2 regions of the Planococcus dechangensis genome follow, and region 1 is predicted to be linked to the other one. Evidence: riboswitches for the same ligand, from Rfam matches in the RefSeq annotation. Region 1 holds a riboswitch; the other holds the start of a gene.
What was found. Region 1 has a riboswitch for cyclic di-GMP ahead of flgB (flagellar basal body rod protein FlgB). Riboswitches for the same ligand answer to the same signal wherever they lie in the genome.
Positions count from the first base shown of each region.

Region 2: it holds a riboswitch for cyclic di-GMP, as region 1 does, so the genes downstream of both, ACFO5U_RS11695 (glycoside hydrolase family protein) here and flgB (flagellar basal body rod protein FlgB) in region 1, are expected to answer to the same signal.

Region 1 is NZ_JBHSGL010000002.1:342,186-347,075, reverse strand. It holds gene flgL (flagellar hook-associated protein FlgL) at 1-404, shown strand, start outside; gene ACFO5U_RS02290 (flagellar hook-basal body protein) at 603-1,412, opposite strand; gene ACFO5U_RS02285 (flagellar hook-basal body protein) at 1,426-2,226, opposite strand; cyclic di-GMP riboswitch class I at 2,442-2,528, shown strand; gene flgB (flagellar basal body rod protein FlgB) at 2,613-3,005, shown strand; gene flgC (flagellar basal body rod protein FlgC) at 3,011-3,463, shown strand; gene fliE (flagellar hook-basal body complex protein FliE) at 3,489-3,785, shown strand; gene fliF (flagellar basal-body MS-ring/collar protein FliF) at 3,808-4,890, shown strand, end outside.
Region 2 is NZ_JBHSGL010000005.1:1,729,283-1,734,172, forward strand. It holds gene ACFO5U_RS11690 (fructose-1,6-bisphosphatase) at 1-1,574, opposite strand, end outside; cyclic di-GMP riboswitch class I at 1,862-1,953, shown strand; gene ACFO5U_RS11695 (glycoside hydrolase family protein) at 1,998-2,876, shown strand; gene ACFO5U_RS11700 (GGDEF domain-containing response regulator) at 3,147-4,760, shown strand; gene ACFO5U_RS11705 (HEAT repeat domain-containing protein) at 4,757-4,890, shown strand, end outside.

The DNA.
Region 1 (4,890 bases):
CTAAAACGGTGAAGCTCGGAGAAGGTTTGCAGCTGGAAGTCGGGGTCATGCCTGATGCGCTGATCGGCAAACAAGACGACGAAGGCAATTTGTTCCGCGTCGTCGAGCAGCTTGCTCAGAACTTGAAAACCGGCAGCGAAGTCAACCTCGCTGGAATCGACAGAGCGATGGAACGCCTGCTGACCGCAGCAGCGGAAAATGGCGCCCGCCAAAATCGTGTCGAAGCGACAGAAAATCGCCTGCTTGATGCCAAACTTTCTTTAGGCTCAGCGCTATCATCTATCGAAGATGTTGATTATGCTGAAATACTAATTAAATTAAAAAGTGAAGAAAGCATTTACCAAGCGAGCCTGTCATCTTCTGCGAAGATGCTGCAGCCGAGCTTGATGGATTTTCTTCGTTAAATCCACTGAAGCAGATGGCTGCCTTCGGTGGCTTTTTATACTATAGAAGGTTTTCAAGTGTTGGCTGCTATACTGCAAGTGACTTATCCATTGCGGAGCCACCGCCTCAAATTATCAGCAACTAGAAAAGCCGCAACACCAGTTGAACGACTGGTGTTGCGGCTTTTGTATTATTTCACAAAAATTTAGATGGAAAAATCAGGATTTCATCGAATTGACGAGACCCATCATGTCGTCGGCAAAGGAAATGGCTCGGCCTTGTGATTGCAACAGGCGCTGGGTAGCGATTAATTCGGTCATTTCGTCGGTCAGCTCGACGTTGGATGTTTCCAATGAGCCTTGCGCAATTGGGAAATCCACCAATTGCAGCGTGCCGTTTGTCAGCTGTTCCGCTTCAGTGCCTGGCAGGCGATAGCGATTATCGCCTGCTTTTTCCAATAACGCTGTCCGGTTTATTTGCGCAGTGCTCAGTTGAATCGTTTCAGAAGCTTGGTTGGGATAATTGATTGTCAAAACGCCGTTTGCCCCGATGACAATATCCTGGTACCCGGCGGCAATTGTAATCGGCGCATTGCCGGCGCCGAGCACCGCGTCGCCGCTCGCCGTGACGAGTGCGAGGCGGGCGCTTCCTGGAATCGGCTCGGTTTGGAACGAACCGTCTCTAGTGTAATAAGTGTTTTCGCCATCCGCCACGCGGAAATAGCCGTCCGGCGACTGAATCGCGAAATCAAGTTCACGGCCAGTTTCCTGGAACTGCCCTTGTGTATGGCGGGTAATGCCATGGGATAAAATCGCACCGCCTCCGATGCGCAAGCCGGGTGGGGTGCTGCGTCCGGCTTCACCCGTGCCGGCTTGCTTCGTGACGGTATGAAGCAAAGCATCGGCAAAATTGGCTTGTTGTTTTTTATAGCCCGTCGTATTAACGTTTGCGACATTATTAGAGATGATGTCGATTTTTTTCTGAAGTTCACTCATCGTGCTGCTTGCTGCGTTCATTTGAATGTTCATCTGCTGCTCCTTATCAGACCCGGCCGATTTCGTTAACTGCTTTTTCCATGCTGCGGTCATATGCCTGGATCACTTTTTGGTTGGATTCAAATCCTCGGTACGCCATCATCATATCGGTCATCGTGCGGGTCAAGTCGACATTGGATTGTTCGATAAAGCCTTGCTTGATGTAATTTCCTTCATCAGCAGCAAGTGCCGGCGCGTCCGCTTCCGCTCCTGCCCAGTTCAGCAGGTTATGGCCTTCTTTAACGAGTTGTGCGGGATCCGCCGTAGCGCCGATCCAAAGCTTCCCGCCATCCGTGCCGTCTTGCCTTGTAATTTGCCCATTTTCTTGGACAGTGAATCCGCTATCTTCGACTTGCACCGGTTGAAGATTTTCGCCGAGCACGCGCTGGCCGAAGCTGGTGGCGAGGAAGCCTTGTGCATCGACCGTGAATTGCCCGTTACGTGTATAGCGCACATCGCCATCGGCATTTTCCACCGCAAATAATAAACTGCCACGCTGACCGTCGGGGTCATCCGGTAAATTATCATCGACCAATGCGAAATCAGTCGAATGGCCGGTTTCCAGCAGAGGGCCTTGAAGAAACGATGGAATGGCTTCTTGAAGATAGACGCCGGTAGATAAGGTGCCGATCGGCGCAGGTTGATTGGTATTCATTGCCTTTATCAACTGTTCCGGAAATGACCGGATAGCACTATCGTCTTTTTTAAATCCAGGGGTGTTGGCGTTGGATAAATTATTGGTCAATACTTGCTGTTGCCTGTTTTGCGACATCATTCCTGAAGTTGCTGTATATAATCCGCGGAACATATTACCTACTCACCCTTTCAAATATAGTCTTAAGGACTATTCTTGCGAAAGCATATTTCTATTTTAGCAGAAAAACGAAGAATAATTGGAAAAAATAGTAGAATTTTTTTATAAAATAAAATATACAAAATAAATAAAGCATGATACTATACCGAGGTAATACAGAACAAAAATGATTCAAAAAGACGAGTTTAAAACAAAATATACCCATATCATAACGAAAATAGCAAACTTATTCGAAAGATAAGGACGCAAAACCACGGGTCTAAATGTCAGAGACATATGATCGCCGGGTTGCCGAAAGATGGTAGATTTGACTCAAATCCACCTTTTTCAAGGCGGATTTTTATTTTGGGGATAATTTACAGTAAAAGGGGCAGATGATCATGAATTTATTTCCGTCGAGCATTACACAAATGGAACAGGCACTGTCGACATCGACGCTCAAGCAGCGTGTGCATGCCGGCAATATCGCCAATGTCGACACCGCCAATTATAAAAGCAAGCAAGTGAATTTTCAGCAAGTGATGGCGCAAGCGAGTGCGTCGCGCATGAACAGCTACCGTACCGATCCACGCCATTTGGAATTCCAAAGCGGACAAGGCGCTTCACCGGTTACAGTCAACAACCATACGAAAATGACGCCGAACGGCAATAATGTCGACATGGATTATGAAATGGCAGAGCTCGCAAAAAATCAATTATGGTATAACGCCGTGACGGAGCGTGTGAACGGTAAGTTCTCCAGTTTGCGCTCGGTTATCAATGAAGGGAGATAAGGGCAATGTCTTTGTTTAATGGTCTGAATATTAGTGCATCAGGGCTGACCGTCAACCGCTTACGGATGGATGTCGTGTCTTCGAATATCGCCAACGCCAACACAAACCGCGCCCAACTAGTCGACGGGGAATGGATGCCGTATCGCCGCAAAACGGTGGAACTTTCTACTGCCGGCACTTCGCCATTCGCCAAGCATTTAACGGCTGCGATGGACAACCGGTCGGCAGGAGCAGGCGTGAAAGTTTCTGCCATACGGGAAGATCGGGCGCCGTTTCCGGTAACTTATGACCCTGAGCATCCGGACGCAGATGCGGAAGGGTATGTCCGCACACCAAACATCGACCCGATCCGAGAAATGGTCGATTTGATGTCGGCGACTCGCTCATATGAGGCCAATGTCACCGCAATGAACGCATCTAAAAGCATGTTTATGAAGGCGCTCGAAATCGGAAAATAACGAAGTTTAGTTGAGGAGGGGCAGCATGGAGAAAATTACACAGCTGCAGACACCATTTCTGCAAAATCAATTTTTGGAAAAAGTGCAACCGCAGCCAGTGGATGCTGGCTTTGGCGATATCTTTAAAAATGCATTGAAAGAAGTCAGCGCCGCGCAAAACGTGTCGGATAAAAAGACTGAACAACTATTGACGGGAGAAGTGCAAGACGTCCATGAAGTGATGATCGCTTCACAAAAAGCGAGCTTATCCTTGCAGATGACGATGCAAGTCCGCAATAAAGTGGTTGAAGCGTATCAAGAAGTGATGAGAATGCAAGTATGAGAAAAGTTAAGGTGTGCGTTCAATGAAAGAGAAGCTCGAATTGTATAAAACGAAAACACAAGAATCTTGGGGCAGTTTATCGAAATCGACGAAATGGCTGATGGCTGCTTCATTTTTCATCACGATGCTCGTATTGGGGCTTTTTATTTTCTTCAATAGCCAATCGGATATGTCTCCTCTGTATTCTAATTTGAGTCCTGCAGAAGCGGGAGAAATCAAAGCAGCTATTGAAAGCCAAGGAATTCCGGTGGAAGTGTCGACAGATGGCACGGTCATTTCCGTGCCGGAAGAGCAAGTGGCAGGCTTGAAGGTCAGCTTGGCGGCAGAAGGATTGCCGAAAAATGGCAACGTCACTTATGGCATATTCAGTGAAAACATGGGCCTCGGCATGACCGACCGACATTTTGATGTCGTCGAACGGGACGCGATGCAAAATGAGCTGGCGTATCTGATCAAGCAAATCGCCGGCGTTGCCGAGGCGAACGTGATGATTACCTTGCCGAAAGAAAATGTGTGGATTACCGACGAAGAACAAGTGTCGACGGCATCTATCGTCATCAAAAGTGATGGCACCTTGAATTTAGACCAAAAGCAAGTGAACGGGCTTTATCATTTAGTCAGTAAATCCGTTCCGAGCTTGCCGATGGAGCAAATTGTCATTATGGACCAAAACGGCCAAGTGTTCGACTTGCAGGATACCGGAGCACCGGATACCAATTTAACGATCTACCAACAAAACCGTGAAGTCCAGCAAGGCATCGAAAAAGATATCCAGCGCGAACTGCAGCAAATGCTCGGGCTATTGCTTGGGCAAGACAAAGTTGTCGTATCCGTTATGGCGAACATCGACTTTACGAAAGAAAAGCGCGAAGAGCAATTGGTCGAGCCAGTAAACATCGAAACTGGAGAAGGTATCGATATTAGCGTTGAACGCATTGTCGAAACTTACGCAAGTGAAGGCGTCGCGCTAGCGGATGATGCTGGCACCGGGGAATCGGAAATCGCCAATTTCCCGGCAGCTGATGGCACAGGAGTTAGTGAATCTGAGCGTACAGAAGAGCGCATCAACCGGGAAGTGAACCGCATCAGCCGGCAAATCGAGATG
Region 2 (4,890 bases), on a different contig from region 1:
GGATTCAAGTCGAATTCCGCGAGCATCTTGCGGCACATCTCTTCGTCTTCGCGCAAATGGTAATACGGGTTTTTGCGTTCTTTGTGTGTTTCTTTATCTTGGATAAAATAACGCTCGAACGTCGTCATTTCGCGTTTGCCGAATAGCGAAGAGTTTTCGCCGGTCCATTGATACCACACCATGTCGGTGGCAAAATCGTCGGTTTCTTCCGGGTGGGCAAAGGCATAGCGTGTGTACTGCTCAAATACATCAAGCAATTCGCGGCCTGCGTAGCTTTCCCCTTCGATGTCCATCTTTTTCATATCGCCGTTTTCTTCGAGTGGAATGCACCCGTGGATCAATAGATTGCCGTTGTATTGCAAGTAAAGGCTGCCTTTTTTCATGAGGAACTTCATATGGCGCGCCAGTTTTTCCGAGTGCTGGATGGAAAACAGCAATTTGTCAATCACTTGCTGTTCTTCGTCGAGCAGACGGTCCGGCTGTTCGGGATCGATTGTCGCGAAGCATGTATTTTGGAGAGCATAGGTTTTGCCGTGGATCGTTGCTTCATTTTTAGCGTAATCGACTTTCTCGAGCAGCAGGCGGTCGGTCATGTCGAAGCACGAGCGCCTTTTAATGATCGGGCTTTCGAGCTTGAATTGTATGATTGAAATGGCTTGATGGATTTTGGTGATTTGCAGCTGCTCCTGCTCGGTCAGCTTTTCATCTGAAATGCGTTTCGGGCGGAATGCCGGATTGTCGTCATAGTATTGTTCTGCCAAATTCAATAGCGGCCGCAAATTGATGCCGTAGACATCCTCGATGATATCCAAATTATTGTACCGCGCACAGATGCGGATGATGTTGGCGAGGCATACTTTCGAACCTGAGTAGGCGCCGAGCCATAACACATCATGATTGCCCCATTGAATGTCGACGGAATGATAGCCGATAAGCGTGTCCATAATTTTATGCGGATCCGGGCCCCGGTCGTATATATCCCCGACAACGTGCAAATGGTCCACCGTCAAACGCTGTGTGGTGTACGCCAGGCCGATAATGAGTTTATCCACTTGGCCCAAGGAAATGATTTGTTCAAGCATTTTCGCGTAATAGTCTTTTTTATTGGTGAATTCATCGGTTTTGTAGAGCAGTTCTTCAATAATATAAACAAACTGCTTCGGCAAGGCTTTGCGCAGTTTCGAGCGGGTGTATTTGGACGAAGCATACGAAACAAGCTTCAATAGCCGTTCGATGACTTCTATGTACCAGTCCCGCAATTCTTTTTTGCTGCTGAAATGGCTTTTGATCAATTGCAATTTCTCTTCCGGATAATAGACGAGTGTCGCAAATTCGTTCAATTCATCTTCTTGCAGTTCATCCTTGAAAAGATCCCTGATTTTCACTTTGACATTGCCGGAGCCGTTGCGCAACACATGCTGGAACGCCTGATACTCGCCGTGCAGATCACTGACGAAATGCTCGGTGCCTTTCGGCAGGTTCAAAATGGCTTCTAGATTGATGATTTCCGTTGCCACTTTTTCTTCACTATCGTATTTTTGCGCCAGTAGATCCAAATACTTTGAATTTTTCATCCAGAATCCCCCTTTCAAGCTATACACACTGAAAATAAACACTTGTTGACCACGTATATGAAAATGAATGTCGCAAAAGGAAGTGCTCTATATTTCCAGTCTATAGCAGTTCTCCTGCCGGCTCTACTATTAATTAGGGAACGCTCGGCAATTAGAGAAAAAAATCTGGGCTTTATGACGATTATATAAAGTTTGGTAAATGTTCAACGCATCACATTACTTGTAAAACTTTTAATAGGTACATAGTTACTATTTAAATTCAACATACTGGAATTATAATAAGGAAAAACTGAAAAAGGCAAACTTACCTGAAAAGGAAGGACGCAAAGCCATGAGCCTATCCACTGCCTGCGCAGTGCACGGTCGTCAGGTTGCCAGGCACCCATTTTGCGGGCCTCGGCTCACAGAATGGAGGAAGAGAATATGTTGAAGAAAGCGGCGATACTAATGTTCGCGATGTCTCTCATGCTGGCGTTTCATGCAGAAAATGTCCAAGCAAGCGGCGGAACGCCTGAAACCCGTGCTACTTGGCTATGGAATCCATGGATGTTCGTGGAAGACCAAGCTTCTGTACTGGCTTTTCTCGAAAATAAAAACGTCAATAAAGTTTACGTGCAAATCGACCGGGACATCCCGAAAAATACTTACCGCAGTTTTATAGCTCAAGCACATGCGCGCGGCATCGCCGTTTTCGCACTGGACGGTGCCCCTGCTTGGGTTGCGCCGAAGGGTTATACGAGCCAGAACTTGCTGATGAACTGGCTGAGCAATTACCAAGGCGGATCGAGTCAGCAAGCACGCTTTGACGGGATCCACCTGGACGTGGAGCCATATTTGTACAGCGGTTGGAAGTCAAACCGCGCCGCCACAGTCAAATCCTATCAAGCGCTTCTTCAAAGAGCGGCAGTAAGTTCAGCACAGCTGAACTTGCCGCTTGAAGCTGATATGCCTTTCTGGTTTGATGAAATCTCCTATAAAAACACTTACGGCAGCGGCTTATTGGCTGAATGGGTCATCAAAAACACGGACGGGGTAACGTTAATGGCTTACCGGGATTCCGCACCGATGATTATCGACATTGTCAAAAATGAAATCGCTATGGCCCAAAAACACGGCAAGAACGTTGTAGTAGGCGTGGAAACAGGTGTCACCGATGAAGGCAGCATCATCACCTTCGCTGAAGAAGGTGAAGCATATATGAATGTTCAGCTGGCTAAAGTGGCTGCCCATTATTCGCAGCATGCTGCTTATGAAGGAATTGCCATTCATCATGTCGGCAGTTGGATGACGCTCAAGCCATAAAAAATACAGACACTTCTCATGCTTTTTGGAAGTGTCTTTTTATTTTCCGGATTCTTAATTCAAGGGATTGTCAGAAGGATGTTACGAAAAAGTCAGGTTTCAAGGGGTAAATCTCTTACATGGAAGCTGATTGGTGTTATTCTATTAGTGGAAAATATTATCTATTTAATTGCCTAAATTACATATTATGGAATCTATTATCCAACCATAAACTATCCGTATATGGTCCTGTATAATTTTGCGGCATTTTTTTAAGGAGGTTGAATTGAATTGGCCCAAACAGATTATAAGGCTTTACTTGCCACTCGCATGGAACGGGACTTTTCAAAATGGACTGCCCAAGGCGACATTCAGGAGCATGAAGTCTATCGTTTTTTGCATACAATGAAAGGCACAGCAGGCACGATCGGGATGATGGAGCTGTCCGATTTTTGCACGAGCCAGCTGGACTCTTTCTCAGAGCATAGCACCACCCTGCTGCCGGTTGAGTCGCTGTCAGCTTTCATGGCGTCGTTCCGGTCTTATTTCACTGAAGAGGAAGTCTCACCCGAAGCGCTACCAAGTTTGGAAAAAGCTGTTGATCCGCCCGCTCACGGCGAAACGCTCGTCTTGGTCATCGATTCCGACGCTGAATTCGCGGCACAGCTAAAAGAGCTACTGGAGCGCCAAGGAATTCCTGTCGTCATTGCGCTGGATGGCCAAAAGGGCACGGAATTATTCTATACGCTGAATCCGCAGATGGTTCTATTGGATACGAATTTGCCGGATGTCGATGGATTCCACCTGGCCGAACGAATCGCAGAAGCCGGCAGAAGCCGCCACTTGCCGCTTGCCGTCATGAGTGAAGACGGGCATATCGACAACTACATCCGGGCAATGGAAATCGGAGCCACAGATTTCTTGCCCAAGCCATTGAATATGGCATACTTCCTTCCTTATATCGTGAATCGTCTGCGGAGCCAGGAGATCATCCTGCAAGGTGCGCGAATAGATGAATTGACTGGAGCCGGAAATCGCAACAAATTTGATGAGTCTTTGCTGCAAATGACGAATTTGGCAGAAAGAAACGGCAAGCCGTTCACCTTGGCCTTGCTCGATTTGGACTATTTCAAGAAAATCAATGATCAATATGGGTATCCGGCTGGAGATGAAGTGTTGCGGTCGTTCAGCCAACTTGTCATGAACGCGAAGCGCGATTCGGACCATTTCTTCCGTTACGGTGGAGAGGAATTCGCCTTAATCCTTCCTGAAACAAAACCCCAAGCAGCTGTTGCTTTAATGGAACGCCTGCATCAAACACTTGCTGAAACTGGATTTTCCATCATCCCTGAAGAACCGATTCATCTTACTTTTTCCGCCGGAATCAGTGAGTACCGGCTTAAGCAGGAAACGATTGTGAACAAGGCAGAACAAGCCTTATACCAAGCAAAAAGAAACGGCCGCAACCAGACAATGGTCAATGAATCTGAACAGAACGACTTTAAGCGCAAACTGAATATCGTCATTGTTGATGACGATTTACTCGTCCGCAAATTGGTCTCTAAGCAGTTTTCCAATTGGAAAGCCGAGGAGTTCGATATTCACATCGAGGAATATCCAGATGGGCTTGCTCTCGTCGATTCCGATTGGTACCGCCCTCAAGAGAATTACATGATCTTGCTCGACGGTGTCATGCCTAAAATGGATGGGCTTGAAGTACTGAGCCACTTACGCTCACAATACCCGCACGATAACATCGTGATTTCCATGCTCACTTCACGGACCAATGAATCCGACATCGTATTGGCGTTGAAAAGCGGAGCCGATGATTATATCGTCAAGCCATTTTATGCACAAGAAGTGTTAGCCCGTGTTCAGCGGCTCACGAAGAGGATGTTCAGTTGAATTTGCTGCATTTCTGGATCCTCATTGTCTCCTTATTCATCGGCCAATTGCTTCTTTTATTGATTTTAGCTTGGCGCAAACAGCAATCGAACAAACGGGAAGCCGGGATTGAGCGGCAATACAACGCCTT